DNA from 3 places in the Thioalkalivibrio sp. ALJ15 genome. Region 2 is predicted to be linked to each of the others. Evidence: riboswitches for the same ligand, from Rfam matches in the RefSeq annotation. Region 2 holds a riboswitch; each other region holds the start of a gene.
The links. A riboswitch is a leader RNA that binds a small molecule or an ion and turns the genes downstream of it on or off. The one in region 2 is predicted to bind cobalamin.
Positions count from the first base shown of each region.

Region 1: it holds a riboswitch for cobalamin, as region 2 does, so the genes downstream of both, G015_RS0104830 (TonB-dependent receptor domain-containing protein) here and G015_RS0109525 (TonB-dependent siderophore receptor) in region 2, are expected to answer to the same signal.
Region 3: it holds a riboswitch for cobalamin, as region 2 does, so the genes downstream of both, G015_RS0104730 (porin) here and G015_RS0109525 (TonB-dependent siderophore receptor) in region 2, are expected to answer to the same signal.

Region 1 is NZ_KB912057.1:255,123-265,382, reverse strand. It holds gene G015_RS0104865 (aldo/keto reductase) at 1-1,133, shown strand, start outside; gene G015_RS0104860 (DNA mismatch repair protein MutS) at 1,283-2,872, shown strand; gene G015_RS0104855 (DUF2058 domain-containing protein) at 2,888-3,457, opposite strand; gene G015_RS0104850 (TIGR02444 family protein) at 3,505-3,990, opposite strand; gene fnr (fumarate/nitrate reduction transcriptional regulator Fnr) at 3,983-4,714, opposite strand; gene G015_RS0104840 (cyclopropane-fatty-acyl-phospholipid synthase family protein) at 4,920-6,158, shown strand; gene G015_RS0104835 (hypothetical protein) at 6,269-8,167, shown strand; cobalamin riboswitch at 8,213-8,462, shown strand; gene G015_RS0104830 (TonB-dependent receptor domain-containing protein) at 8,604-10,260, shown strand, end outside.
Region 2 is NZ_KB912059.1:36,980-47,239, forward strand. It holds partial or broken gene G015_RS13660 (IS3 family transposase) at 1-978, shown strand, start outside; gene G015_RS0109505 (hypothetical protein) at 1,076-2,221, opposite strand; gene G015_RS13775 (DUF3325 domain-containing protein) at 2,310-2,660, opposite strand; gene G015_RS13670 (PepSY domain-containing protein) at 2,657-4,243, opposite strand; gene G015_RS0109520 (hypothetical protein) at 4,260-4,547, opposite strand; gene G015_RS0109525 (TonB-dependent siderophore receptor) at 4,537-6,621, opposite strand; cobalamin riboswitch at 6,784-7,037, opposite strand; gene G015_RS0109530 (LysR family transcriptional regulator) at 7,556-8,437, opposite strand; gene G015_RS0109535 (cation diffusion facilitator family transporter) at 8,529-9,428, shown strand; gene hdhA (7-alpha-hydroxysteroid dehydrogenase) at 10,228-10,260, shown strand, end outside.
Region 3 is NZ_KB912057.1:231,770-242,029, forward strand. It holds gene gltX (glutamate--tRNA ligase) at 1-426, opposite strand, end outside; gene G015_RS0104720 (DUF4399 domain-containing protein) at 565-1,008, shown strand; gene G015_RS0104725 (cytochrome-c peroxidase) at 1,077-2,057, opposite strand; cobalamin riboswitch at 2,327-2,561, shown strand; gene G015_RS0104730 (porin) at 2,690-3,805, shown strand; gene G015_RS0104735 (cytochrome c) at 3,827-4,387, shown strand; gene cobM (precorrin-4 C(11)-methyltransferase) at 4,583-5,347, opposite strand; gene G015_RS0104745 (cobalamin biosynthesis protein) at 5,347-5,775, opposite strand; gene G015_RS0104750 (bifunctional cobalt-precorrin-7 (C(5))-methyltransferase/cobalt-precorrin-6B (C(15))-methyltransferase) at 5,805-7,040, opposite strand; gene G015_RS0104755 (cobalt-precorrin-6A reductase) at 7,045-7,863, shown strand; gene cobJ (precorrin-3B C(17)-methyltransferase) at 7,836-8,627, opposite strand; gene G015_RS0104765 (precorrin-2 C(20)-methyltransferase) at 8,624-9,379, opposite strand; gene G015_RS0104770 (precorrin-8X methylmutase) at 9,376-10,029, opposite strand; gene cobG (precorrin-3B synthase) at 10,026-10,260, opposite strand, start outside.

The DNA of each region.
Region 1 (10,260 bases), on a different contig from region 2:
CCAACGCCAAGGCGACGCGCCGGTATGCGGAGCACTACATCGCCGAGGGCAAGGCCGCCGAGGGCCACTACAGCGAGTTCTCGCGCGCCAAGATGCGCCTGTCCAGCCTGGGCATTGGCACCTTCGGCGGCGCCGCCACAGCCGAGGTGGATGCCGCGATCTCCGCCATCGTCGCCCGCGGGCTGACCGAAGGCATCAATGTCGTCGACACCGGTGCCCACTACCGCTATGGTCGTTCGCTGGCGGCCGTAGGCGCAGGCGTGCGCACGGCCCTGGAGGCCGGGGTCCCGCGCGAGGCGATGTTCCTGATCTCCAAGGGCGGATTCCTGACACTGCGCGGCGGGCCGCCGGACGACATGGATGCCTGGTTCCAGCGGGAGATCGAGTCCCAGGGCATGGGTACCCGGGACGATCTCGCCAAGGGCGCGCACCTGCTGACGCCAGAGTACATCCACTATCAGATGGAGCTGTCGCGCTCGCTGATGGGGGTCGAGACGCTGGATGCCTTCGTCATTGATCAGCCCGAGGTCCATATCCACGAGATTGGCAAGGAGGCGACCAACCGCAAGCTGGAGCCGGTGTTCGAGATGCTGGAGCGGGCGGCGCGGGAAAAGAAGATCCGCGCCTACGGGATCTCCACGTTCGAGGGCTTCCGCGAGGAGACCGATGCCGCCGTGTTTCAGTCGCTGACCTCCATGCAGGGGCTGGCCGAACGTGCGGCCCAGACCGTGACCGGCGACGACCACGCCCGGCACCACTTCAAGATCGGGATGCTCCCGTTCAACCAGGTGATGCTGGAAGGCTTTACCCGCTTCAACACCGCGACCGGGCAGGGCAATGTGGCCAGCCCGTTGCAGGCCGCGCACCAGCTGGAGGTGTACATGTTCGCCTCCCACTCCATGCTGAAGGGACACCTCGCCCAGCAGTCGGTGGAGGTGGTCGAACAGCAGCTGGCGAACCTGCCCAATCCGGCGCAGCGCGCGATGCAGTTCAACCGCTCCACGCCGGGCTTGGGCACCTCCCTGGTGGGTATGAGCACGCCGGAACACCTGGACGACATGCTGGCGGTGATGCGCGAACCGCTGCTGGAGAAAAAGGCCTACCTCGGGATGTTCAAGAAGGCCGAGGAGTGAGCCGAAGCCTGGTCTCCCCCCTTGTGGGAGCCGGCTTGCCGGCGAAGCCCCGCCTGCATCCGGCTTTGGCAGGGGCTTCGCGTGCAAGCACGCTCCCACAGGGTCCCGAGCCCCGGCCATGGTAGAGAATTCATGCACAAGGGTATGTCATGCAGGTTGATCTGAAGGCCCTCGAATTCCCCGCGATCCAGCGTCTGCTGGAGCGCCTGACCGCGACGCCCTACGGCGCGGATGCCGCGCGCGGGCTGGAGCCGGCACCGAATCTGGATGCGGCGCGCGCACTGCAGACCGCGGTGACCGTTGCGCGCCAGCGTCTGGATGCCGGGACCCTGCCGCGTCTGGGGCAACTGCCGGACGTGCGCGCGGCGCTGCGCCAGGCGTCCAACCCCGGGGCTGCGCTGCCGGTGCAGGCCCTGCACAACCTCCAGACAATCATGCGTCAGGCCCGCGAGCTGGCGGATCAACTGGCGGACACCCCCGAGATCTATCCGGCGGACCTGAACAAGCTGTATCCGCCCGAGGGGCTGGAAGAGCGCCTGTCGGCGTGCCTGAACCCCGGCGGGTCGCTGCGCGAGGACGCGAGCCCCGCGCTGGTCGAGGCCTTCGAGCAGCGTGGGCGCCTGCGCGACGAGGTCGAGGCGGTGGTGAAAAAGCGCCTGGCGGCCTCCGATGTCGCGCAAAAGGGCGAGGACGCGCTGAAGGTGCAGTGGCACCAGGAACGCGCGGTGATGGTGCTGCGTGGCGAGGCGGCCAATGCGGTCAAGGGTGTGCGTCGCGGCACCGCGATGGGCGGGCGCGACCAGATCGTCGAGCCGATCGAGGCGGTGCCGCTGAACAACCAGTTGGATACGGTCAACAGCCAGATCAATACCGAGCAGCAGCGCCTGCTGCGCGAGCTGACCGACGTGGTGCGCCAGTATGGCGAGCCGCTGGAACTGATGCTGACCGCACTGACCTGGATCGACCTGGCATCCGCCGCCGCGCAGCTATCCGCACAGATGAATGCCCATGCCCCGCGGTTGGAGGCGGAGGCCGGGGTGGAACTGATCGAGGCCTACCACCCGCTGCTGCTGTTGCAGTTCGCCGAGGGCAACGGGCCGCAGCCGGTGCCGCTGTCGATCCGGCTGGATGGCGAGCAGCCCCTGTTGCTGATCACCGGGCCGAATACCGGCGGCAAGACGGTCGCGCTGAAGACGCTCGGGCTGCTGGTCACCATGGCCTGGTGCGGGCTGCATATCCCGGCCGAGCAGGACTGCCGCATCGGGCGCTTCGATCAGGTGATGGTCGATGTCGGCGACCATCAAAGCCTGTTCCACCACCTGTCCACGTTTGCCGGCCATGTGGAGGTTCTGAAGCGGATTCTTGATCACGCGGGGTCGGAGACCCTGATCCTGCTGGACGAGCTGGGTACGGGCACCGACCCCGACGAGGGCGCGGCACTGGCGATGGCGATGCTGGACGAGTTGCGTGCGCGTGGCACGCGCGGGATTGTGAATACCCACCTGGCGCCCCTGAAGGACTATGCCGCCCAGCACGCGGGCATCGTGAACGCCTCGATGCAGTTCGATGCCGAGACGCTGTCCCCGACCTACCGGCTGCTGATTGGCGAGCCGGGTGTGTCCTTTGGTCTTACGATTGCCGAGAAGAACGGGCTGCCGGCCCAGCTGGTTGCCCGTGCGCGCGAGCATTTCGCCGAACTCCCCACCGCCCAGGCCGGGGGCGATACCGGCAAGGCGTGAGCCCCGAGCGAGGCGTTACCACATGAGGTCGTCGGGGACGACGTAGTCCTTGTACGGGTCGTCGGGATCGGGCTCGGAACCGCCGCTTTCCTCGGCCGGGATAACCAGCGGCCATTCGGCATCCCGCTCGCGGATCTTGTCCGCGATGTCGCGCGGGATTACACGGAAACCCTTGCTCGGGTGCAGCTCCAGGCCGGCCAGCGCCGCGCGGCCGTCGACCAGGCGCTTGCGGGTGTCCTCGGTCACCGGCAGGTGGCGGACCTGCCCGTCGAACTGGAAGTGGTAGTCGATCGCGGCGTCGCCGGTGGGGATCGGGGCCAGGTGCTGGTTCACCAGTTCGCGAATCTGCGCCCGGCGCGCGCGGCGTTCGGCCTTTTCCTGTCGTTCCTGGTTCTTCTCCCGCGAGCGCTGGGCCTGCTCGGCTTGACGAGCCGCAGCGGCGCTAGCCTCGGCGTCGGCGGGCTTGCCCTTTTTCTTTTTCGGTTGTGTCTTCTGGGCCTTGTGCTTCTGGCTCTTGGCCTTGCGCACCTGTTTTTCGTCCACCAGCCCGGCCTTCAGGAGCTGATTGCGCAGATCGTCCGACATGCCGCTTGCCTGTAGAAAATGTGTCGGGAGGATAGCCCGAACCTCTGCTATGTGCAGCCGACGTGTGTAAGTTCGGGTAATCCGTCCAGGATCTCGGTCATGGGAAGGGTGGGAAACAGCAGGTGTAAACGCCGCGCAAGATCGGGAGTCGCAGCGGGATTGCCCAGCGCCTGCGTGCGCTGACACAGTCGCATCGCAGCCGTGCGCTCGCAAGCCAGCTCCAGCCCTTTCACGGCGTCGTACAGGGCTTGGCGTTGTCGCTCATCGGGGCTGTTGGGCTTGAGACGGCGGCGCAGGGCGCGCACGCGCGAGGTGGTTTGCTCGCGCCAGCGCGCGGCGGCCTGCATCAGCGCCTGCCAGTCGTGTGTGTGTACTCGCCGTGGGTACCACAGGGCGAACAGGGCGAGGATGGCATCGACCTCATGGGCATCCTGCCAGTGCAGCAGGCGTTTCCGTGCGGGGGCGCAGGCCCATATCCGCAGGGCGAAATCCCAGAAGCGGTCGAAGTCGTGTGGCCGGGCGGCCTCAGGCACTACTGGCGGCGGGCGTAAAAGTCACGCCGGCGGTACTGCGCAGGGTCGTCGGCTCGAGGATCTCGAGATCCCGGGTGTGCAGGTTGATTACCCCCTGGTTGCGCAGCTGTGTGAACAGGCGGCTGATGGTCTCCTGAGTCAGCCCCAGGTGGTTCGCGATGTCGGCGCGCGACATCGGGAGGTAGAAGCGCTCGGTGGACAGGCCCCGTGCACGATGCCGCTCCGACAGGGTGACGAGGAATGTGGCCAGGCGCTGCTCCGCCGTGCGCTGCCCGAGCAGGGCATGCAGGCTTTCGTCCTGAGCCAGCCCCTGGCTCATCACGTTCATCATGTGCTGGCGGAATGTCGGAAGCCTGCCGGCGAGGTCGTCCACATGGGTGTACGGGACTGCGCAGACACTGGTGGATTCGAGGGCGACCGCGCTGACCGGATGTTTTCTGGAGTGGATCGCATCCAGCCCCAGCAGATCGCCTGCGAGGGCGAAGCCGGTGATTTGCTCGGTACCGTCGTCGCCGATCAGAACGGTCTTCAACGCCCCGGTGCGTACGGCAAACAGGGTGTCGAAGCGCTCGCCCATGCCGAACAGCAAGGCCCCCTTTTCGATCGGACGGCGTTGCTGCACGATCTCGTCGAGTTGCCAGAGTTCGTTTTGTGGCAGCCCCATCGGCAGACAGAGCTGGCGCAGGGTGCAGTGTTCGCAGGCTTGGGTCGGGCGCAGTGTCATGTGCTCAGGTTAGCGGTTTTGCCATCGGTGAGGGAAGGTGTGTGAGGCCCCCGTATAGAGGTTGCCCGTATGAGGAATTCCGGTATTGTGAGTGTGGAACCTTTTGGAGTGGCAGGGATCAGCCAATTCAGAGGCTTGCGGCGGAGCGAGTGCGATATCTAGACTCTGTTTAATATAGCAGGCGATTCGCATGGGAAGGGACGCAATGATCGAACGGATGCTGAACGAATACATGCACCACGGCACGCTGATCCTGCGCGAGCCGGACGGGAGCGAGCGCCGTTTCGGGCAGGGGGCACCCGAGATCACGCTGCAGGTCCATGATCGGGCGGCCCTCAAGCGCATCGCGCGAGATCCCGGGTTTCAGCTGGGCGAAACCTATATGGACGGGCTCTGGTCGCCGGGTCCCGAGGGCATCCGGGTGTTTCTGGATGTGGCCATGCGCAACTTCGCGCCCAGATTCCAGCGTCGTGTGCACCCGCTGGTGTGCATGTTTCGCGCGGTCCTCGAGCAGGGCAACCGTATCGCGCGCAGCTACCAGAACATCTCCCATCATTACGACGTGGACGAGTGGCTGTTCCGCCGTTTTCTCGACGAAGGCATGTTCTACAGCTGTGCCTATTTCGAGCGCCCGGACATGACCCTGGAGGAGGCCCAGCAGGCCAAGTGCGCGATGCTGCGCAAGAAGCTGGTGCTGGAGCCCGGTCAGCGGGTGCTGGATATCGGCTGCGGCTGGGGTGGGCTGGCCTTTCACCTGGCCGAGAATGCCGATGTCCAGGTGGACGGAATCACCCTGTCCCGGGAGCAGCTGCGAGTGGCCCAGGCCGAGGCGAAGCGCCGCGGGCTGGACGATCGCGTGCGCTTTTTCTATCAGGACTACCGCGAACACGACGACCAGTACGACCGGATCGTCAGTGTCGGCATGTTCGAGCATGTCGGCGTGCCCAATTACGGCACGTTCTTCCAGCGGGTGAACGACCTGCTCAAGGACGATGGCGTGGCCGTCCTGCACACGATTGGCCGCCAGGGGCCTCCGGGGACCACCAACCCCTGGCTGAGCAAGTACATCTTCCCTGGCGGTTATACCCCGGCACTGTCCGAGGTGATGGAGGCGTTGGAGCCGACCCCGCTGCATACCACCGATATCGAGTTCTGGCGGCTGCACTATGCGGAGACGCTCGCCGAGTGGTATCGGCGGTTCCAGAACATCCGTGCCGAGGCAGTGGGCCACTTCGACGAGCGCTTCTGCCGCATGTGGGAGTTCTATCTGGCCAGTTGCGAGGCGACCTTCCGCTGGTGGCGCCAGGTGGTGTTCCACATCCAGGTGGCCAAACAGCAGGATGCCGTGCCGCTCACCCGCGACTATCTGTATGCCGACGAGGCGCCCAAGGTGGTTTCGACGCCGCCGGGGGAGGCGGCAGTCCGGGGTCGCAGTGCTGCGTAGGGATTGCGGACTACTTCCTGGCTCCCTGAACATTTTTTCCTGACCGGGCACCCGCAACCGGTCTGTTTTCCCTACACTTCACGGAAACGCTGAGGGGGCAGGGACGACGCGTGTTTGGCAGGTTTCGCAAGCGGCAACAGCGGCAGGAGGCCCCCCAGGCCGCCAGTCCGAGCCAGGACCATGTGCTGATCGAGGCGGCCGGGCGCAGCCGGATCACCGAGGTCGCGGCGACCGCGCGCAAGGTGCCCTGGTCGCTCAACATGCTGCAGCTGCTGTGGGCGGCCGGCCCGGTGACCTTCCTCGCGATGCAGGGGGGCTATTTCCTGGGCTTTGGCCACGCCGCCCCGGCCCAGAATTTCATCTTTTTTGCCGTCTACACGCTGCTGTTCGGGGTGATTGGCCTGCTGGCGCGGTTTATTGCCGATGCCACGCGGGGCAAGCGGCAGGAGCGCTCACGCGATCAGCTGCGCAATACGATCGACTTTTTGCCGGACCTGCTGTTCGTGACCCGCGACCTGGCGATGGCCGAGATGGCGCCGGACATGCGGCGACGCAAGGCCGCCGAGGTTCTGCTTCATGAGGTGGATATCTCGCCGGAAGGCGTCGCGGTCGCGGTGCGCGAGATGACCGGCGATACCAGCCTCGCAGCAGCGGCCGAGCAGATCGAGATCTACCGTCGGCTGGGGCTGCGCTCGCGCGTCGCGGATCTGGTGGATGCCACTGCGGATGCTCGTCTGGCCGCGCTGGAAAAACTGCACCACGATGCCTCCGAACTGGCGGATCCGCTGCGCGACCGGCTTCAGGGCGTCGCGCCAACCCGTGAGGATGGCGTCCGGCGGATCGATCAATTTCTGGACCGCCTGTTTTCAGCGGCGGACTCGGATGACCTGTCGCGCTGCTCACTGGATGATACGCAGGCCATGTTTGTACTGGCCTTCGAGATGGTCAACGGGCGGCAGATCCGGCGGCTGAGTTTCGAATGGTCGGGTGGTTGGCGGTTGGGGCATGCGCTGGATCGGCTGGAGTATCAGGGCAACCGTTTCCGCGTCGCTCAGGCGGGTGTGGTCAGTCGCCTGCGCTCGCTCGCGATGTTGCTGGCGCAAAGCCCGGCCAGTGGCCTGGATCCGCAGGTCCTGCGTTCGCCGACTCTGGGTATCGGGCGCGAGGTGCTGGATGCACTTTCGCAACTGGAACAGTCCCGCCCCGCTGTGAATTCGCCGGAAGGCCGCCTGCTGGGGCGGGCGCTGCGTCATGTCGAAGACCTGCGCGCGGCGCGGGACCAGCTCATGCAGGCGCAGAGTCGCTATACCGCCGCGGTCGAGCGCTGGGAGGCGCTGCGACGACAGCAGGTCGAGAGAAAGGGGCAGCAGAGCTGGTTCAAGCGCAGTGCGCGCGGTATCCGCGTGAGCGAAGAGGTGATCGAGCTGGCGGACGACCAGAAGCTGCGCCTGGCCGACCGGTTCTGTGAGTACCTGTCCGAGCTCGGCATCCGGCGCGAGGGCGACCTGTTCTACTTTGGTGGGCACCCACTGGATGCGGACACCGCCAAGCGCATCGGCATCCAGCTCGCACTGATTCTGGAGCCTCTGGTCGACCTGACCAACCCGAGTATCCAGCGCGCGATCTATGCGAATCCCGCCGCCTATCTCGGAGGCCTGTACGTCGGCATGAGTGCGGATGCCAAGGCGGGGTTGGGTTCGGCGATGGTGCGTATGGTGCGTCAGGATCTTAGCCGTATGGCGGAATGGCTGGCCCTGCGTCTGACGCGCATCTACCATCTGCCGCTGTCCGACTCCATGCGTGATTTCCTGGTACGGCAATATGGCGCCAATCCCGACCGCCTGGAGATGCTGGCCGCCCATCCGGTGGAGGAGGGCGCGCAGGCGGCGCCGGTGGCTTTGCGTGCCGAACGGTCGCCGGAATTTGACGCCATGCTGCAGGACAAGTCCTGGGGGCGGTTGCTCAAGAGCGGCGCACGTTATGTGCAGGCCGAGGCCCAGCGATCCTGACGCCGCGTATTTCCCGGGTCTGGTAATTTCTTGACCAACTGTGTAGGCTTTCGTGCGTTTTCTGGTGCCCCTCGGCGTGTCTCGCCGAGGGGTTAAACGGGAAGTTCGGTGAGCCCGCTACAGGTATCTGGATGCCTGCGGACGAATCCGACGCTGCCCCCGCAACGGTAATCGAGCGAGAGGCCATGACGGCCTCTGATGGTCGCGGCACACGCCACTGAACGGAATCGTTCGGGAAGGCGCCGCACCGGAACGCTCGTCAGCCCGGAGACCGGCCAGGGAATGATCGCGCGGCATGCGGCGGGCATGCGAGGCGGATGATCGGGCCTGGTCGCATAGCGGCTGTGCCCGGTCCCCCTCGTGCCTCTCTCCCCCTGCCTGCGTGGTCCCGACGAATTTACGGCGTGCGGGCGGCTCGCCGGGAGACACGGACGACATGAAACGCACAGCACTTTCCACGGCCATCCTGCTGGCCACCGGTCCCGCCCTTGCGGACACGCCGAACACCAACGACGCGCAGACGCTGGAGACCGTCCAGGTTACCGCCTCGCGAATCGCCCAGACCGTCGACGAGACGCTCGCTTCGGTGACCATCATCGACCGCGAGGAAATCGAACGCCTGCAGCCCCAGCAGTTCACCGATCTTTTAGATGGGCGCGCTGGCGTATCGGTGAGTGGTGCCGGCCCATTTGGTAAACAGTCGAGTGTGCGCGTGAGGGGTACCGAATCTGATCACCACCTGCTTTTGATCGATGGAGTTCGCATGGGCTCTGCGACCACCGGCGGGGCGAGTTGGCGGTTCCTGCCGCCGGAGGAGATCGAACGAGTGGAGATCGTGCGGGGCCCTCGAACGTCCATTTATGGGTCCGATGCCATTGGCGGCGTGACCCAGATCTTTGCCCGAGAAGGTCGAGAAGGACCGCCGAAGGTCAACGCATTTGTCGGAGGCGGAAGTTTTGACACGTGGGAGACCGGAGTCGGCGTTGCCGGCGGCACCGAGAACACGAACTACAGTTTCTCGGTTAGCCACTTCGAGACCGATGGGATTAACGTGCAGGACGACGTCGGTGACGATGACCCTGACGGTTACAAGAACACCTCGCTGGCCGGCAAGCTGTCGCATCGGCTCCCCAACGGCATCGAGCTATTCGGCAACATGCTGTATTCGGAGGGCCGCTCGGAATACGATGCGGACGAATTCGGCCTCGTCGACCCCGCCGACCCGGACTCTTTTGGCCGTCTGGGGCCGTATGACCGTGCCTACACGGATTTCGTGCACGCCGCCCTGCGGGCCGGTGTTCGTATTCCGGTAACCGCCCGCTGGGACTCGGAAGTCACGCTCGGGCAGTCACGGGATGAGAGTGACGATGTGACGGAAGGCGGCGTGCTTGGTGGAAGCATCGATCGATTCGATACGCGTCGGAATCAGCTGACCTGGCGCAACGATCTCCGACTTGGGGATCGCACCGACCTAGTGGCCGGAGTGGATGCCTACGAGGACCAGGTTGATGGCACCACCGATTATGACGAGGACTCGCGTTACAACGTTGGCGTGTATTCGGTCTTGCGCACCGAACTTGGCAACCACGACCTGGAAGCTTCGCTGCGTTACGACGACAACGAGCAGTTCGGTGCAAAGACCACGGGTCAGATCGCCTGGGGCATGCAGGCCACCGATGCCCTGCGCCTGCGGGCATCCTATGGGACGGCTTTCAAGGCTCCGACATTTAACGATCTTTATTTCCCAGATGTAGGGTTTTTCCGTGGCAATCCAGACTTAAATCCAGAAGAGTCAGAAACGTATGAACTCGGTGCGCGGTACTCAGCCGGTCACACGTACGTCGACGTTGCGGTGTTTGAGGCTCGCGTCGATAACCTTATTACCGGCTCCCCTCTCCCTGAAAACATCGAAGAGGCGCGGATTCGTGGGTTGGAGATCGAGGGTGGCCATGAGTTCGGTCCGTGGAATTCTCGTGCCTCGATGACGTTGTTGGATGCCGAAAACCGGGAAACCGGAAAGGAGCTGTCGCGCCGGGCGCCGGTAAGTGCGAGGTTGGATCTGGACCGAGAGTTCGGGCGGTTTTCCGTTGGAG
Region 2 (10,260 bases):
ACGGCGGCATGGAGGCGGCCGACGTCCGACGGCTGAAGGAGTTGGAGGACGAGAACAACCGGCTCAAACGGATGTATGCCGAGTTGGCCCTGGAGAACACGGCCCTGAAGGACGTGATTGCCAAAAAAACTCTGAGCCCGGACGAGAAGCGCCGTGTGGTCACCTCGTTGACGCAGGACCACGGGCTGAGTCAGCGCCGGGCCTGTCAGGCGGCCGGGGTTGCGCGGTCGGTGGTGCGGTATCGCAAGCAACCGGACCGGGATGATGCGGTGATCGCGCTACTGCAGGAGTTGGTGGAACACTATCCGGAGCGGGGCTTTGGCAAGCTGTTCAAGCTGATCCGGCGTCGGGGCCTGCTCTGGAACCACAAGCGGGTCTGGCGCGTGTACTGCGCCCTGAAGCTGAACCTGCGGCGCAAGGGTAAGCGCCGCTTGCCACCACGGGAGCCCCGGCCCCTGGCGTCGACCGAGGCCCCGAACGCGTGCTGGTCAGCGGACTTCATGTCGGATGCGCTGTGGGACGGACGGCGCTTTCGCACCTTCAACGTCGTGGATGACTTCAACCGTGAAGCGCTGGCGGTGGAGATCGATCTGAACCTGCCCGCACCCCGTGTGATCCGGGTGCTGGAGCGTATCGCCGCCTGGCGGGGCTATCCGCAGCAACTCCGCCTCGACAATGGCCCCGAGTTCGTCTCGGCCGCGATCGCCGACTGGGCCGAGCAGCGGCGCGTGGAACTGAGCTTCATCCAGCCGGGTAGGCCCATGCAGAACGCCTTCATCGAACGGTTCAACGGCAGCTACCGCCGTGGGGTCCTGGACCTCCACGTCTTCTGAACGCTGACCGACGCCCGGGAACACACCGAGCAGTGGCTGCAGGACTACAACGAAATCATCCCTCCCGACTCACTGGGGAACCTCACGCCGGTCGAGTACGGGCAGCTACACCACACAGAAACGCTCTAGTTATGCGTGGATCTAATTCGGGGAAGTGGACAAAGCGACGTTTCGGCAACGATGGCCCTGCCATCTCAATAGCGTCTCACTCGACAATGGTTTATCCCCGGCGTCTCCCCAGGTCATTCTTGACCGGCCCCGATGATGGCCAGCGAGGATACTCCATCGACCAGCTCGTGCTGTTGAACCCGTTCGAGCCGGTCGTTCGCATAAGTGAATTCATGTACCACGCCGCTGAGCGGGGATCCGACGAAGGCTTTCTCCTGCTCGGGAAGCATTATCACTTGTTGGAATGTCGGCCGATTCTCCCCGTCGGCGAACACGGGCAGGGTGCCAGCTGGCATCGAGTCCAGCAGGTTCTCTTCCAGGATGTTGACCAGATGTACGGCACCGTCCTCGGTCACGCTCAGTCCGAGGCCGTCCCGTGACACAGCGCCGCCCACCGAGGGCGCCGGTAACGTCAGACTCTTGTGTCCGGAGCCGAGCGGTTCCATGGCCATCACGACGTCGCCGCTGACTCCAAGCATCCAGTCGGTTCCCGTGATGATCTCAGCCCCCCAGAGTCGGCCGTCGCCTAGAGCGTCAGGGTATGTCACCCGGTAGGGTGCAAAATCATCTTCGAGGTCCAAGACCTTCATGTGGTCTTCGCAGAAGAATGTCACCCAGCCCGGGCCGAGGGTGCTGCCGTGCAGGCTGTTGCAGGCGTGTACCGAGTCTTCGCCCTGTTCGCGATGCACCCGCAATGACTCGGCTAGTCCTTCCTGTGGTTCCGGCATGTAGGAAGTGACCGCATCGGCGCCGATAAACCGGCCGCTGCCATGATGAGGTGCTCCGCCGTCGATGCGGCGAGGCGCAACCTCGCCGTCCTTCAGGTCGTCGGGCACGAAACCGTAGAATGCGCCCTCACCATCGGCGAATACGCCGATCGCGTCGGCGGATGATTCCACGTGCGACGGGCGTTCCATCTCGTATTCGCCTGCGACGGTTGCCGAGCTTCCTCGAATGAAGGTCACACGGTCCGAGTCTCGCTCGGTAACAACGACAAACCCGGTATCGGCGGCCTTCGTCACACGGGGTGGCGCGTCCGTCTCGAAGGATTTGATGACCTGCATGTCCGAAGGAGCGACGGCATGGAACTCGGGGTTTTCCGAATCCGCGACGTAAAGCAGGGGGCCGCTGTCCGCCATGGCCGGGGGCAGCGGGGTGAGCGATAACACGAGCACTGTCGCGGTCGTGCGGGAAAGCCTGGTCAATGGGATGCGTTGCATGCGGGTTGTCTCCTGATTGTGTGACAAAGAAAAGGGACGTGCGGCCCGGGTGTCTGTACCGAGAAGCAGCGGCTAGGGATGCGTTGCCCTAAGCTGTCAGTACTGCGAATGCGGCTAGCGCACCGCCGGCCAGTGCCGCGGCGGCAAGAGGGGGTGTCCATGCCGGCAGAGACCGAAGGGCCATCGACACCACGAGGCCGGCCAGGGTCAGCACTCCGAAGTAGGTCACCAGACCGAGACCGAAGCCCCAGACGATCACGCTAGTCACGGCCGCCGTGAGCAGCGTCAGTGACCCGACGATGGCGAACAGCCGTTTGCGGGAAAGCCGGCCGTCAACTCCCCATACCTGTTGATGATGGCGCTTCATGGCGACCGCGAGGCACCACAGTCCCCCGTGACCCAGGCCAGTCATGGCGATGCCCGTCAGGATGCTGGTCATTGGGACGTCTCCTCGTTCGCGGACGCCCGAGAGGCGTGGCCCATGTTCGTGTTCTCGGAGCCAGCACGGACATTACCGACGCGGTACCAGGCGTAAACGGCCAACCCCGCCACAGTGAGTGCGGCCAGGTCCGTTCCGGCCATGACCCACGAGGCCTGGGTCAGGGTGACGCCCAGGTGCCGGTCGGTAACAAGGAGATTGACTACGGGGAGGGCCAGTGCGACGAGCACCAGTAGTGCCAGCTGCTCCCGCCAGAGACGCCGCGCGGGACGCGCAAGGGAATGCAGGATCAATGCAGCCCATGTAATGAACATCGCGTGGACTTCCCAGTCACTGCGGTTCTCGAGATGGACAGGCAGCAGCCGGTTGGCCAGGAAATAGGCTAGGATAGCGACGAGGAGGCCGACGATGACGGCGACATTGAGTCGTTCGACGAGGGCCGGCCCCATCGTCGAGTCCGGTCTTGTTTCCCTTGCCAACCGGCGTTTGACGCTCCACAGGACCAGCCCTGTGGCAATCATGGCGGCGCCGGCCAGGCCCGACAGAAAATACAGCCAGCGAAGAGGAGCATCGGCGAAGCGGCCTTCGTGCAGCCCAAGCAGCGAATCTCGCACGACTCCTGCGCTGCCCAGGGGGGGCTCGTAATGTTCGAGTAGTTCGCCCGTCACGCCGTCAAAAACGAGCTGCTCCGAGGATCGGAAAACCGTGTGGTTGTCTCTTGCGATGCCGATCCTGGCTCCACTATCGCCCGGGTTCTGAATGGTGACATGGCGTACTGAACGGTCGCCCCATTTCGTTTCTGCCCGGTGTACTAGTCCCTTTATTTCGATCAGATCGGCCGGCTGGTCATGAGCCTCGGCATGGAACACTCCGGGGAAGCGTTCGCTGAAGAAGGTTTGCTGTGGCGCCGATTCGGCACCGTAACCTGCAGAGATGATCACGGACATATAGGTAAATCCGAGAAATACCAGACCGGACCAGGTAATCATCAGGTGAAATGGGAGCGGCAGGACGCTGAACAGGTTGTGTGCATCCAGCCACGAACGCTGTCCCTTGCCGGTCCGAAAGGTGAAGAGATCCCGGATGATCCGCCGATGGATCACGATGCCGGCGATCAGTGTAACGAGCATTGCCATGGAGGCAATTCCGACGATCCAGAACGCAGTCGTACGTGGCAGATAATGCAGCTGGTAATGCATCCGATAGAGGGTCATGCCTCCACCGGTATCTCGATATTCGACCGGGTCGCCGGTGTCCGGTGCCAGCAGGCGGTTCTGGCGGCTGCCGTTCGAGTCCTGCCAGGCGATTTCCAGGTCCGGGTTCTCGCGGATGCCCGGTGGGTCGATGTTCCAACGGCCGGAACTGGGAACGGTCTCCTGCAGATACTCCTGGGCGACGGCTACTGATTCCGCAGCTGACGCACCGGGGCCATTCAGTGAACGTTCGGGTGTCATCCACTGGTCGATTTCCACGGCAAAATAGCCGATGCTGCCCGTGACAAAGATGAAGTAGAGCAGCCAGCCTAGGCTGATGCCCGTCCAGGTATGCAGCCAGGCCATGCTCTGACGAAACGTATCTTTCATGGGATCCTCCGGGGCATCAGCTGCCGGTGGGTGCGAGAAAGAGTGCCAGCAGCCCCAGCAATACGCCGGGGCCGAGGACGCCGACAGCGGCTCGCATTGCGGTTCCCGCCGCGAAGGCCCACAGGGCCGCGGCGGCGTGGACGAGGAAGCTCAGCGCAATTGAAAGATCGACCGCCTCCGCCCGGTGCAGTGGCAGGGTATGCACCATGGTGGCCCCTAGCGATACGGCCAGCAGGTAGCCGCCGAACACCGCGGTGCAAATACGAAGCACCACGGCGCTGGCATGCAGCACATCAGAACTCATAACGGTACCGTGCCGTAATGGTCCGGCCTGCAAGTGGGAATCCACGCTTCTCGAAGTAATCCCGATCAAGGGCGTTTTCGATCGTGATTGACAGGCGCTGGTCGGGGGTGGGCTCCCATCCGGCCGATAGGTCGACGAGGGTGAAGCCGCCGTCCTCGACGATTTCACCGGGGTTGTGGACCCAGTCCTCATCCTTGCGCGGTCCGACATAGCGCGCGAGGATCTGTCCGTCCACCTGGCCGAAGTCCAGGTCGATGCCCGCATTCACGTTCCAGGTGGCCACATTGAGGCTGTCGCGTTTTTCGCCGTCGGCCTCTTCCCATGCCGTGAGGATGTGATTGACATTGCCGAACAGGGTGAGCATCTCGTTGTGTCTATAGCGGGTCTCGAGTTCGAGCCCCTCGAACCGCGCCCGGTCGGCGTTTTCAAAGCTGAAGATCCGGGGCTCCGAGGGATCGGCGGGATCCTCCCTGGTGACTCGTACCACGCGGTCACGCACGCGGGTGTTGTAGTAGGTTGCGTGAAGCGACATCGGGCCGCCGAAATAGTCGACCCCAATGTCCCAGGTAAAGCTCTTTTCCGGGTCCAGGTCCGGGTTGCCCCGAGTGATCTCGGTCTGGCCGGCCGGGGTCTGGCGTTCGCTCTGGCCCGTTATGGCTCCGGCGTCAGGAACGATGAAGGCCGTACCCGCTGATCCGCGGAGGTACCAGTCTTGTCCCAAGGGATGACTAGCGCCAATGCTCGGATTGAAGCTGGTAAAACGTGACCTGTCGGGCTCGAAGTCCGTGCCGTGTGGCGTGTCGAGCATTTCCAGCTTGATCCAGTCGTGGCGTGCGCCGACGGTTAGGACAGTATCCGTGGGAAGCCGGGATTGTTGCCGTGCGAACAGCCCCGTGGTTTCGCGTCGGCTGTCTGCGGAGTTGGGCTCGATGCGGTTGCCGTCCGCGTCCCAGCGAAGTGCGCGCTGTTCTGCCCGCTCATGATCCATGCCGAAGGTCAGGCGGTGTGCATTACCCCACTGCCAGGTGTCCTTGATCTGCACCCCGCGCCAGTCGACCACGTTTCTCGAGGAACGGTATTCGGGGGCGCCATCCACCACCTCCATATTCGTGGAATCCTCGCGGGCCCCGTAGATCAGCAGGCTGATCTCGTGATCGCCCATATAGCCGGTCAGACGGGTCTCGCCACTGTAGCGGTCTACATCCTTCTGTCCTTGTTGGTCGGTGCCATACGCAATATCGCCCGGAGATTCGACATCGCGCGCGAGTACGCCTTCTAGGGACATGTCCAGCCACCAGCCGTCGGTCAACATGGTGCCCGCGTGGAGGCTGGCATCGTACTTCGAGAAGGAAGTATTATCGCGTCGGTCGCCACTCCCCATGCGGAAGTCGTCCCGCTGCTCGCGGGCGCCTAGTCCCAGAGTGATGTCCGTGCGCTCATTTGCGCTTCCCCCGGTGACCAGCTCGGCCTCGCGGGTGTCGAAGCTTCCGTAACCGAGCGCGATGCGGCTCTCCCACGGACCGGTTTTCCGCCTAGGGATGACATTAACTACGCCCGCCATCGCGGACGAGCCATAAACCGAGGACGCCGGACCACGCAGGACCTCGATGCGCTCGATCCCGGAGGGACTGATAAGGGACAGGTTAGTCGCTCCGGCGGGCCGGTCATCGTAGAGCAGCAGCGTGCGTTGATTGATCCCGGAAAATTGGGGGCGGAAGCCGCGCATGCCGATGCCCGAGAGCATTCCTGGGTACTGCACGACATCGACGCCGGCGCGTTTCTTGAGCAGATCGGTCAGATCGTTCGCGGCCGTCTTTTCGATCTCTTCCTCGGAGATGACCTGAATCGCCTGAGGTTCGTCGCTCACGGCGCTCCCGGTGCGTGAGGACGTGACAACCACGTCGTCCAGTCGTGGTGTCTCGGCCCCGGAGGTGTCCAGTGTGTCCGCTGCCACCGACGCGAACACCCCGGGAATCAGCCCCAGTGCTGCCAGCGCCGCGATGGGTTTTCGGGTTCGGGGAAAAACGGGAAGGGCTGCCGGCTGGCTATTCGGCCGGCTGTTTCGATGGTTCATGGTTTCCTCTCCGGCGCGCCGCCCGCGCACCCTGCTGTGGGCCAGGTGCGGCACTCGGAGAGCGAACGCACGGACCCTGCGCCCCGGGCGTGGATCAGCCCGGGGCGCAGGGTCCGTCGTCGGAAAGGACCCGAAGAACGAGCCGCGCAAAGCCCTCCGCAATGCCGCGTGGATGCTTCAGGCCGGTCTCCGGGCTCGCGGACGGGTCCTTCCTGGACCGGGGGCAGGGCACCTTCCCACGCTTGCGCGCAGTGGTCTTCGCCGTGCCCGGGGTACCGCTTGGTTCTGCGGCACCCCCGTCTCGCCTACCGTTGCGGGGGCAGCGCCGGACTGGTTTGCTCGGTGGGGCAAACGTACCGGCTTCCCGTTTAACCAGTCGGGTTAAACCGACTGGCACCTGAAGCAAGGCGCTGGAGGTTAATGGATCGCGTGTACGTTCGCAAGAATGCGCTGAGTGCGGTTCATGAACCCCATTCAACTCTTTCCCGATGAGGAAGAAGACTTAGCCAGGCTCCCTGGGTGAGCCACCGCCGGTCGAACGCTGGGAGCACATATCCAGCTGAGGGAGACGTCATGGCGCAGAATCGGGTCCAGTTTCAGCGAAGCGTATCGTTCCGGAGTTTATGGCGCATCACGGTACGCAGGCGCCGCGTCCAGGCGGCGCTGCTGTGGGATGGGGCTGCACAGTCAGGAATACGAGCCGGGGCTCTAGGTGCAAGCCGACCGACCCGGTCAGTGTCCCAGCGACGTCTGGCGGCATCTTCTGTCGCATTATGGCGTCCGTTGCATTTCGAGCCGGCGAATTTACTGCTGGGGCTATGCGGTGGCCGACCGCCTCTTCATCAACGTGAGAACGGAGCTGATCGGACAGGCGCCGGAGCCACAGGGGCGCAGGAGAAGATCAGGGGAATACGACACCGTTGAATTCGTGCTCTCAGTTGATTCGGGTCAGGTAGGATTCCAGCTCATTGGCCAGCCAGGTCACCACGGGACCTCCGTGGGCCTGTTCGGATTCCAGTACGCAGAAGGTCTTCCACCACTTAGCGGCCGGATGAGGGATTGTGCGAAGTTGTTCCTGGCGCAGGGCGCTGCTGATGAGCGGAAAGGGTAAATCGGCCCAGCCGGAACCTTCGATCACTGCGTCGCGGATTAATTCGTACTGCGTGAAGGCGAGGTAGTTGTCAGTGTCGGGAGACTCTGGGATCAGGCCGTCCCTGTCCAAATAGGCCATGACAATCTCCGTATGTCCGACGAGGTCGTCCTGCGTGACCCGGGGGAGGACTGCCAGTGGATGGTCGGTGGCGGTGACCGTAAGCATGCGCACGTCTGCAAGCTCTCGAAACCACTGGTAGCCCACGGTGAGCAACTGGGGCATCAAGCCGTAGGCCACATCCACGGCCTGGCGTTCCACAAGCTCCGGCAGCTCCCGGGGTGGAGCCAGATAAACGGATACGCTGGTATGCGGAAATGCGTGCTTCAGGCGACGTAGCAGGTCCCGCCACGTAGCCTCAGGGATGGCGTCGTCGCGGGCGATGCGCAACGCCGATTCGGCACCGCTCATGTGGTGCCGGCAACGGGCGTGGATCTGCCCGGCCACTTGCTGCAGGCGCTGGCAGTCGGTCACGATGCTGCCGCCCACCGGGGTGAGGTGGAGTTGATTGCCGCTGCGTTCGAACAGCACCACCCCCAGTTCGTCTTCCAACGCGCTTAAGGCGGTGCTCACCGTGGTGCGGCTGCGGCCGAGGGTGCGTGCGGCGGCCGCGACGCTGCCCTGTTTCACCACGGCGAGAAACGTTTCGATCTGGCTGTCTTTCATAGCCTCATGGTGACGGAAAACCCGTCGCTCAGCGACTCACGTTATTGAATTGGGCTCCCTAGAATAGCCAGCAATTCAATGGGAGGTCATCATGAGTTCGTTCTGGGCGCGGGAAAAAACGGCGCTGTATCTGTCTGCCACCATGGCCGGCATGTTTGCCCTTGGGGGTATCGTTTGGGGCTTGTGGGTTAACTCCCTGGTGATCCTGTTCGACGGGGCGTACTCCCTTGTAAGTCTGGTGCTGTCGTTGCTCTCGGTGTACGCCGCACGGGTTGTGCGGCGGCCAGCAAACCAGCGTTTCCCCTTCGGTCGTGCCGCGATTGAACCACTGGTTATTACCGTGAAGGGGCTGACTATTGCGCTGGTTTCCCTGTTGTCGATTGCATTGGCCTTGCACGCGCTGTTGACCGGCGGTCGCGTAGTGGAGACGGGCATGGCCATGTTATTCGCGGCCATTAGCGCAGTGGCCTGTGTGGTCGTGTGGGGTTATCTGCGCTGGGTGCAGGTTCGTACCCCCGGCGGGTTGGTCTCTGCCGAGCGCCGCCAGTGGCTGATGGATACGCTTTTGAGTGCGGCCGTCCTTGCGGGCTTCGGCCTGGCGGTGTTGCTGGAGCGCACCGCATTTTCGGAGTATGCCGTCTATGCGGATCCGGTCATGGTGCTCCTGGTGGCTGGATACTTCATTGGTGTACCGCTGAAGATGACCTTGGAAGCTGTACGCGAGCTGGTTCTGGCTGCCCCGCCGGCTGAGCTGAGAGCCCGGGTGATCACGGCTCTGAATGAGGCGGCAGTGCCGGCCCGGCAGGCACGCTATACGAAGGTTGGGCCGTACCTCCTTCTGGAGATTCGGTTGCCCGCAAGGGACATGCGGAGAGCCGAGCGGTTGCGTATCCGGCTTTACCGTTTATTAGCCGACTTGCCTGTCCGTCCGGTGGTCGTCATCCACACGGAGGGTCGTAAGGCGGAACGGGTCGTTGAGGCTGGGCCCTAGGGCAGTTGAGTCCTACCATCGGACTTGGAAGGCCCGCGGAGGCCGGCGATGGCCGGCCCCTGACGCCGGTGCAGCGCCGGATCCGGGAGTTGGAGGAAGAGAACCGCCGGCTGTGAGGGCAAGGTCATTCCAAAAAAGGCCTCGGAGCAGCGGTTCTGCGGTTTGCTGGAGATGAACCGGTCGGGCTACTGGGCATTGCAGACGTGCGGCCGGCGACCGCGCCGGCCTTGCACTGGGGCAAAGAGACGTTCGAACAGTGTGGGTGGCCCGTTGGCAGAAGCCGTGTGCAGTCGGAGCTGCGGATGGGCGATGTTGAGGTCGGCTGCTATCGGGTCCGCCATCTGATGGGGGAGGATGGGCTGTGCCGGGTCTGAAAGCGGGGGTTCGGGGTCACGGCGCAGCGGGACGAGCCGGAGGATGTGGTGGCGAAATACCTGGACAAGCAGTCCAGCCGCGTGCCCGCACGCGGCCTGTGTGGCGGACATCACCTACATACGGACCCGCGCGGGCTTGAAGGAAGTATCAGGCAAACCAGGGAGAGCCTCACCGAAGCATCACGGTCTACATCGTTGGCTACTACAACGAGCGCCGAAGGCGCGCGACCCTGAGCTAACTGTCGCTCAACGCATACGAGCGTAAGTGGGCAGCCCCAACAATTCTTGAGAGCAGGAAATCACCCGACCACTACAAGAAGTTAATCTGCTCTCAGATTCGACTCGTAGAGAGGGGTAGATGATGAGCCAGAGCCAAGCAAGCTTGACTTGGCAACTTCCCCCTCATCGCTATATCGGAGGTTTTTATGTACGATCCCCAGCTTTTCGCGTTGAGCGGT
Region 3 (10,260 bases), on a different contig from region 2:
GCGAAAACGGATTACCGGCTCCACGCCCTCGCGCGGCTCGGTGCGCGCGCGGCAGCGACCGTCGTAGCGCGGCTTTTCCTTGCGCGCCTTCTGCTCCTCGCGCATCGCATCCAACTCTTCCTTCGTGCAGTAGCAGCGATAGGCGTGACCTGCGGCCATCAGCTGGTCGATTACCTCCTTGTACCGATCAAAACGCTCCGTCTGATAGAACGGCCCGTGATCGTAAGTCAGCCCCAGCCAGTTCATCCCCTCAAGGATCGCGTTGACCGATTCCGCATTGCTGCGCTCCAGATCGGTGTCTTCGATGCGCAGCACGAACTCGCCACCGTGGTGACGCGCATACAGCCAGGAGAACAGCGCGGTGCGGGCACCGCCAATATGGAGATAGCCGGTCGGACTGGGGGCAAAACGGGTACGAAAAGTCATGCGAAGCACTCGTTCCTGAGGAAAGTGGAATTTGAAGGCGCCTAGGGTAGCAGAACGCCGCGGGGCTGCCGCAGGGACCGCGGTCTATACTGGAGTTGGGACCACACGGATGCCCGAACGCGGGCCAAAGGAGCCTTCATGAATCCCACGCTCACCCGACTTTCCACGTTACTGGCACTGACCGGCGGCCTGGCGCTGGCCGGGAATGCCATGGCGACCGACCGCATTGCGCCACCGGACGGGGCCGAGGTTTATTTCATCAGTCCACAGGATGGCGAAACGCTCGAAAGTCCAGTGCGTGTCCAGATGGGCCTGCGCGGCATGGGTGTCGCGCCGGCCGGCGTGGAGATGGACAACACCGGCCACCACCACCTGCTGGTGAACAAGCCACTCGACGAGGTGGACCTGGATGCCTCGCTGCCCTTCTCCGACCACAAGCGTCATTTCGGTGGTGGACAGACCGAGGGCGAGCTGGAACTGGAACCCGGCGAGTACACCCTGCAGTTGCTGTTCATGGACTACCGCCACATTAGCTTCGACCCACCGGTTGTGTCCGAAAAGATCACTATCACGGTCGAATAAACGCACCCACGAAAAAGCCCCCTCCGTCTCCGGAGGGGGCTTGTAACACCCGATCCCAGTGCGGCCAGTTACGGCAGCGCGGGGATATCGAAGCGCGGCATCTCGCCGGTCAGTGCGTGCATGAAGGCCTCGATGTCCGCGACCTCGTCATCGCTGAACTCCATGCCCAGCATCTCCTGCCCCATGATGCGGATCGCCTCGTCCAGCGTCGCGGTCTCGCCGTTGTTCATGTAGGGGTAGGTCAGCGCCACATTGCGCAGCGTCGGGGTCTTGAACGCGAACTTGTCGGCCTCATCGCCCGTGACCAGATAGCGGCCCTTGTCTTCCGAGCCCGGCACCTGGATGCGATGGAAGTTGCTGTCGGTCAACGCCGGTCCGCTGTGGCAGGCCACGCAGCCGTTATCGGCGAACAGCTTCATCCCGCGCATCTGCTGCTCGCTCATCGCACCCTCGTCCCCGACCAGCCAGCGATCCAGCGGCGAATTCGGGGTGTTCAGCGTGCGCTGGAACGTCGCCAGGGCCTTGGCCACGTGGTCGGTATTGATCACGTTGTCGCCGTCATAATCGGGATAGGCGGCCTCGAACTTCTCCTGGTACTCGTTGAACTCCTCCAGGCGCGCGATCGCCTCCTCCAGCGGCATCGCCATCTCGATCGCGTCCTGGATCGGGCCCAGGGCCTGGCCTTCCAGATCGTCCTCGCGGCCATCCCAGAACTGGGCCGTGAAGAAGCCGGAATTCAGCACGGTCGGGGTATTGCGCTCGCCAACCTGGCCGTCATGGCCCACCGCGCGCGGGATGCGGTCCGCCCAGCCCAGCGCCGGGTTGTGGCAGGTGGCGCAGGAGATCACGCCGGAGCTGGAGATGCGCGGCTCGAAGAACAGCATCTTGCCCAGCTCGATCTTCTCCTTGGTCATCGAGTTGTCCGCCGGGATCGGCGGCAGCGCCGGCAGCGGCTCGAACACGTCGCGGTACTCGGAATAGTCGGTATCGGCCACGGCCGGGGCTGCGGCCCCGAACGCGACGGCTGCACAAGCCGCCAGCGCCGTCATGCGGAATCCGGAAAGCGTTTTCATACAGGTCTCCCTTGAGTAACAGATGAGTAACAGACATCTGAGAAGCGGATATCGGCGCGAACCGAAATAGACTCGGTCCAAACCACTTAAAACCCACCCTACAGACGCGGAAACCTGGTCGCGATCAAAATCCGCCCCGGAGATGATCTGCATCAATTATCAGCCTCCAGGGGAGCCGGGTTCGCCCCCACTACACCGTTTCCCGGGATACCCGGACAAACTTGACCCCCCCTTTTCCCTCCATTACGGTTCGCCCCACTCTAGGTGCCCCGGCGCTCAGCCGCCGGGGATAATCGGGAAGCCGGTGCGCGAATCGACATTCGCAAGGCCGGCACTGCCCCCGCAACGGTAGGCGGAGACGGGCGGATCCAATGCCACTGCGGCGCATCCCCGGGATGCCCGCGGGAAGGCGATCCGCCCTGGATGCATCGCGCATCCACTTCGCGAGTCCGGAGACCGGCCTGGACGACACCCGACGCCGCGGTGGGCGGCCGAGCGGGCCAGTCCGGCGTGCTCGCATCGCCCGGCCTCCCCTGCTCCCTGTCCAGCTTCCGGCGTCGTTTCATCCACGGCGTGCGGGGTCGCGCGTCCAAGGGAGCAACCCAACAATGAACCATACCCATCTCCGACCGGGACAGCATGCCGTCCCGGCCCTGGCCACCCTGTGCCTGATGACGGCCGCGGGCATCGCGCCGGCACAAGCCGGCTTCGAATTCGGCGACGCGGAAGACGGCCTGCAGGTCACCCTGGATCCGCTGATCCAGGGCCGCTACAGCTACGAACGAGACCCGGATGGCTCCAGCAGCGAATTCGACTTCCGTCGTGCCTGGCTGGACACCTCGGGCACCCTGTTCCACCCCGATCTGAGCTTCCGCCTGCAGCCGGATTTCAGCAGCGGCGAGCTGTCCATGCGCGACATCTGGTTGCAGTACGCACTGGGTGAACACCTGGGCCTGCGGGCTGGCCAGTTTACGGTCCCCTTCGGCCTGTCGCGGGATATCGGCGGACCCAACCGCCTGTTCACCGAACTGAGCATCGCCGGCAACCAGTTCGAGGTTCCGGCCGGCCGCGACACCGGTATCGCCCTGCTGGGCGGCGCCGGCGACAACCGGGCATGGGCCATCGGCGTGTTTGACGGTCGCGGACGTCTGGATCAGCGCGACGATCGCCCCTCCACATCCGGCCACCTGTTCAGCGCGCGCGGCGCGTGGGCCCCGGTCGGCGCAGTCCCACGTGACAACACCACGTTAGGCCAGGCCGTGGAGCGCACCGTCGCCCTGGGCGCCGGCGTACAGGCCGCCAGCCGCAACCACCTGCGCGACTGGAGCCGCGGCATCGAAGACACGGTGGCCAACCAACGCGCCGACTGGATCACCGCCACCGCCGACGCGGTGGTCAAGTTCGCCCATACCTCGCTGTCGCTGGCGGCCTTCCGCCGCGATGTCTCCCCCGACCGCACCGCGAGCTACCACGACCTGGGGGCCGAACTGGAACTGGCGCAGTCGCTGCCGGTGGAGGGACTGGAGTTCGCCGCGCGCCACGCCGTATTGCGCCACGACGCAGGCGACGATCTTGGCACTGACGAGCGCTGGCAGCGTGAATGGGGTGCCGGCCTCAACTGGTATCACCGTGGCCAGCGGCACAAGACCCAACTGATGTGGCTGGACCGCGACACCGACACCTCGGACTGGGAGCTGCACCTGCAGCACCAGTTCCGCTTCTGAGAAATGACCGGGAGAATCGACATGAACTGGATGCAACCGATCCACCACCCGTTGAGAACCACCCTCTTTGCGATCCTGTTGCTGGCTGCCACCGGCAGCCCGGCCACCGCGGAGGTCACTGTCACAATGCCGGGCCCCTGGGGCGACTATGACGAGACCCTGGACGATCCGGCCAAAGTGGATGCGACCGAGGCCTTCCAGCGCTTCCGTCAGCAGAGCATGCAGGGCACCTCGGCCACCTACCGCAGCATCGAGCAGATCCTGCGTTATGACGCACCATTCGCCGAACGTCTGCCCGGTCTGGCCGAGGAACTGGCGCGCCGCGCCGACGACATCGAAACCTGGTTCGCACGCGAGACACCAGCGCGGGACGGCGAACCCGGGGCCCTGCCCGCGGCCTGGGAGGACCCGGAGTTCTCCGAGTACAAGGCAGCCTACCGCGAGGCCGCCGAACGACTGCAGCGCAAGGTGGAGTCGGCCGACGACCTGGAGAACGAAGACTTCCAGCTTCGCGCCACCGAGGCCCTGAACGGCGTGCGCCACCATTGTCTGGCCTGCCACGACAACTACCGCCGCCGCTAAACCGGCCGGGAACCAAGGGGCCGCCGCATGGCGGCCCCTTGCCGTGACCCTGATCGGGAAGAAACCGCCTTCGCCTGCAAGCAGACTCCTACAGGTTCCTGGCGATGTGGGAGCCTGCTTGCAGGCGAAAAGCCCCGTGTCCCACAACACCCACCGGCGTTATCCCTGCCTGCGGAAGATCAGGGGCGCCACCGCTTAGTCCCCGTCCATGCCGCGGTAACGGCGCACATGCGCCGGGTCGTACAGCGCGCTGTCGCGGAAATCGCCCGGGTCCAGCGCCGGGCCCACCAGGATCAGCGCCGAGCGCCGTGTGGTCAGGGCCTGCGCCCGTTCCGCGATATTCCCCAGCGTACCGCGCACCACGCTCTCGTCCGGCCAGCTGGCGCGAAACACGATCGCCACCGGGCAGTCGCAGCCATAGTGCGGCCGCAGGTCCTCGACCACGGTCTCGATATTGTGCAGCGACAGGTGGATCGCGAGGGTCGCCCCGGTGGCGGCAAAGCTCGCCAGCCGTTCGCGCTCCGGCATGGAGGACGCCCGTCCCGGCGTGCGCGTCAGCACCACCGACTGCGCCACCTCCGGCACCGTCAGTTCCCGCCCCAGGGTCGCGGCGGCGGCGGAGAATGCCGGCACGCCGGGCGTGATGCTGTAATCGATCCCGGCCGCCTCCAGCCGACGGATCTGCTCGCCCAGCGCGCTGTAGACCGAAAGATCGCCGGAGTGCAGGCGCGCCACGTCCTGGCCCGCCGCGTGGGCGCGTTCGATCTCCTCCATGATTGCGTCCAGCGTCAGCGGCGCGGTGTTGACCACGCGCGCCCCCTCCGGGGCATGCTCCAGCACCGCCTCCGGCACCAGCGAACCGGCATACAGGCATACCGGGCAGGCCGCGATACGATCGCGCCCGCGCAAAGTCAGCAGATCGGCCGCACCCGGCCCCGCTCCGACAAAATGAACCGTCATCAAAACTCCTCGAAATTCCCGTCTGTCCCGTTCACCGTCCGCACGGCCACCGCGCAGCTCGCCCGTGCCGAGAGCCGCCGCGGCAGCAGCAGGCGCGCCCCGTCGCCGGCCACCGCCAGCGCCGCCGCCTCCGCCACCGAACCGACCCCGGCGACGGCACGCGAGCGCGCCGAGTCCGTGGACAAGGCAGCGTCGCGCGCGGCCAGCGCGGCCGCCGACGCGAACACCGGCTCCAGCTCCAGGTCGCGCGCGGCCGTCCACAGCACCGGGCTGTCGCCCTTGTGCCCCGGGGCCGCCAGCTGCCGGATCTCGATCGCCTCGCCGCCCCCCGCCCGCAACACTGCGTGCGCCTCGGCCAGCACCTCGCGGACCAATGCCTCCAGCTCGCCGGCCGTGCAGGCCGAGGCGAAGCCGACCCCGGGGGTCACCCGGACACGCGCCCCGCTCGGCGTTTCCCTCAGCTCCGGCGCAGCGACCACAGGGTCACCGGCCGCAGCGGCTTCCAGCCGGCCATGCCGCCCAGCGGCTCCGCGCGGCTGACGTTGATCCGCGTGAGCTCGCCGCCGTGGCGCTCGTGCGCCGCCGCCAGCACCGCGTCCCCTTCCACGGTCACGCTGCTGGCGACCAGCCGCCCGCCCGGGCGCAGTTGGCCGATGCAGTGCTCCACCAGCCCCGGCGTGGTCAGCCCGCCACCGATGAAGATCGCATCGGGTGGCGGCAGGTCTCCCAGTGCCCCCGGCGCCCGCCCGTGGATGCACCGCAGCGTCGGCACCCCCAGCGTGCTCGCGTTGCGCGCGATGCGTTCCAGGCGCTCCGCGCGCGGCTCGATGGCCACGGCGGTGTTGGCCGGATCCGCCAGCATCCACTCGATGCCGATGGCACCGGAGCCCGCGCCCACGTCCCACAGCCGCTCGCCGCGTCCGGGCGCCAGCAGGGCCAGCGCCACCGCCCGCACCTCGCGCTTGGTGATCTGTCCGTCCTGCTCGAACTGCGCCTCCGGCCGGCCGGCACTGGCCGCCAGCACCTGCGCCGCCGGATCGGCCCGGCACTCCAGCGCCACGGTGTTCAGCGCCTCGATCGCGACCTCCGGCCAGGCCCCGGCGCGCTCGCGGACCGCCGCCTCGCGGTCCGCACCCAGGGACTGCAGTACGGTCAGGGTGGAATCGCCGAAGCCGAGCCCGGTCAGCCAGTGCGCCAGTTCCGCCGGGGTATCCCCGTCGCGGCTCAGGATCAGCAGCCGCGCGCCGTCATGCAGCCAGGGCCGCAGCGCCTCCATCGGCCGGCCGTGCACCGACAGGCAGCGGGTCTGCTGCAGCGGCCAGCCCATGCGCGCGGCGGCCAGACTGAACGCCGAGGGCGCCGGCCAGACGCAGGTCTGCGCGGCCGGAAAACGCCGCATCAGGGTCGCGCCCACCCCGAACCAGAAGGGGTCGCCGCTGGCGAGCACGCACAGCGGCTGCCCGGCGCGCGCCTCGATCCAGTCCAGCGCGGTCTCCAGCGGCGACGGCCACACCAGGCGCTCCTGCCCCGGCCGCTCCGGCAGCATCTCCAGATGCCGTGCGCCGCCGATCACCGTCGCCGCCGTGTCCAGCGCCATGCGGGCATCCGGGGCCAGCCCGGCGAGCCCCTCCGCGCCCACGCCGACGATATTCAGCCATGGCGCTCGCTCCTCGTTCGTGGCTAGACTGGTCATCCTCATGAGCTCCCGTTCATCTCCTGACTCCAGCCCCCGGGCGGCGCGCCCGCGGCAGATCCTGCTGCTGGGCGGCACCACCGAGGCCGCGGCGCTGGAACCGCTGCTGGACGGCCACCCGCGGCTGCACGCCACCGTGTCGCTGGCCGGACGCACGCGCAGGCCCGCGCCCTCGCGACTGCCGCGGCGCACCGGCGGGTTCGGCGGCGCCGAGGGCCTTGCCGCCTGGCTGCACGAACACGCGGTCGACGCCCTGGTGGACGCGACCCACCCGTTCGCGCGGCAGATCTCGGCCAATGCCGTCGCCGCCACGCGCCACGCCGGCGTACCCCTGGCCCGGCTGACCCGGCCGCCGTGGCAGGCCGGCCCCGGGGATCACTGGCTGCGCGTGCCCGACCTGGAGGCCGCCGCCTGCGCGCTCCCCGGCCTCGGCCGGCGCGTGCTCATCACTACCGGGCGCCAGCACCTGGAGGCCTTCGAGGCGGCGCCCGAGCTGGACTACGTCATCCGCACCATCGACCCGCCCGAACCGTTGCCGGCGCTGCCCCGGGTCACCTGGCTGCGGGCCCGCGGCCCATTCAGCCTGGCCGACGAGCACCGGCTGCTGGAGACCCACGCTATCGACGTGCTGGTCACCAAGGACAGCGGCGGCGAGGCCACCGCCCCCAAGCTGCAGGCGGCCCGCGAACGCGGCATCCCGGTGGTGATGGTGGACCGGCCGCCGGACGCCCCCGGGGTGCCCCGCTTCCACGCCCCGCAGGCGGCCCTGGAGTGGCTGGAAGGCCTCGCGCGCGTTCACCGCGACTCCGCCGACTCGACATAGCGCGGGGTGTACACGTGGCGCCGGCCGGAGGGGCGCTCCAGCACCCGGGTGGAGGCGGCGCCCACGATCACCAGCGTGCTCATGTTGGCCGCCGCCGGATCCACCTCGCCAAGGGTGGAGATCTGCACGTCTTCGCGTTCGCCGCGTCCCACCGCGGTGGCCAGCATGACCAGAGTGTCCGGACCCTGGGCCTCGCGCACGATGCCCAGGGCCTCCCCCAGCTGCCATGGTCGCGCGCGCGAGATCGGGTTATAGAACGCCATGGCGAAGTCGGCCTCGGCCGCCAGCCGCACCCGGCGCTGGATCAGCGACCAGGGCTTGAGGTTGTCCGACAGCGAAATCACGCAGAAATCGTTGCCCAGCGGCGCACCCAGCCGCGCGGCGGCGGCCTGCATCGCCGAGACCCCGGGAGTCACGTCCACCTCGACTCCCGCCCAGCGTTGTGCCTGCGCCCCTTCCAGCGCCTCGAAGATCGCCGCCGCCATGGCGAATACACCCGGGTCGCCCCCCGAGACCACGACCACGTCCCGCCCCTCGGCGGCCATGTCCAGGGCGTGCATCGCACGCGCCAGTTCCTCGCGGTTATCCGAGGCGTGAACACGGTGATGAGGGCCCGCAATCCGTTCCAGGTACGGCCCGTACCCCACCAGATCGGTGGCCGCTTCGAGACGGGCAGCGACCTCCGGTGTGATCCATTCCGGCCCCGCCGGACCCACCCCGACCACACTCAACCGACCGACCACCGGACCGCCATCCCCGCTCATCGCCGAACCCCGCGCCCGGGGATCACGATCATCGAGAAATAGGGCACCCGTTCCGGGATCTCGGACAGCGGCTGGACCCGCTCCTCGGCAGTGCTCGCGCGTTCCACGTACCAGGCGCGCTCACTCAGCCCCAGCTCCTGCAGGACACCGACCACCGCATCGCGATGGGTCCCCACTTTCATGATGACCGCTGCATCCGTCCCCTGCAGGGCCTGGCGCAGATCGTCGATCGGCATCGTGCCCGGGATCACCGTCAGCAGGTCATCGCGCATGGTCAACGGAGTTGGCAGTTGGGCGGCAGAGGCCATCATCGAAGTCACTCCGGGCACAATACTCGTGCGAAAGCGCTCCTTGAGCCGCAGGTATACGTGCATGAAGGAGCCGTAGAAGAACGGGTCGCCCTCGTTCAGCACCACGACCGAGCGCCCGGCTTCCAGTTCGGCCGCCAGCTGCTCGGCACAGGCGTCGAAGAACTGTTCGATGCGGCGGCGGTATTCCTCGGAGCCGTGCGGAATCTCGTTGGTCACCGGGTACTCCAGCGGCATCTCGCACTGGCCGGTACCCAGGTGGGCGTCCACGATCGCACGGGCCTGACCGCGCCCGCCACGGCGGCAGAAATAGGCCACTACCGGACTCTGTGCGATCAGACGCGCGGCCTTCAACGTCAGCAGCTCGGGATCGCCAGGCCCGGTGCCGACTCCATACAGGCAGCCCGCCTCCGGGGATGCATTCACAGGGGAAGAAGTCGTCATATCCGGTCACTCGCAAAGGCATTGATGGCCGCCGCGGCCATGGCGCTGCCACCGCGGCGTCCGAAGATGGTCAGGTACTCGAGGTCCAGCGGGCTGGCGGCCAGCGCCTCCTTGCTCTCCACCGCACCGACAAAGCCCACCGGGATACCGAGTACCGCGGCCGGACGTGGCGCGCCCTGGTGCAGCATCTCCAGCAGGTGAAACAGGGCCGTGGGTGCATTCCCGATGGCCACGACCGCACCCTCCAGATGCGGTCGCCACCATTCCAGGGCAGCCGCCGATCGCGTGGTACCCAGGCGTTCGGCGGCCGCGGCCACACCCTCCTCCCGCAGGCTGCAGATCACCGGGTTGTCCGCCGGTAGCCGGGTCCGAGTGATCCCGTGGGCCACCATGTTGCTGTCGCACAGGATCGGCGCGCCGGCGGCCAGCGCATCAGTGGCCGCCCGGGCCACGCCGGCCGAAAACCCGACGTCCCGTGGCAGATCGGTCATGCCGCAGGCGTGGATCATGCGCACCACCGCGGGCACCAGCTCCTGCGGAAAGCGGTCCAGGTCCGCCTCGGACCGGATAATCGAAAACGACTCCCGGTAGATGGCCGCCCCGTCGCGGATATAGTCGGGTACGGCCCCGGCCGGATCGCTCTGCGTCATGCTGGATCTCCGTTGTTCATCATCGCGTTCATACGTCTCGTCAGCGCTGTTCCCTCCAACCGTTGCAGGGCCTCGAGCCCCGACTCATGCCGGCCACCCTCTTCGCGGGCGATGGCATCGAGGGCTGCCAGGGCCGGCTCGACCTGCCCCGGCGCCAGCCTCGTCAGCACGGTCTCCCATCGCGCGGGGGCGCGTTGCAGCGAGAGCTCATAGCGGCCTTCCCACGCCGTG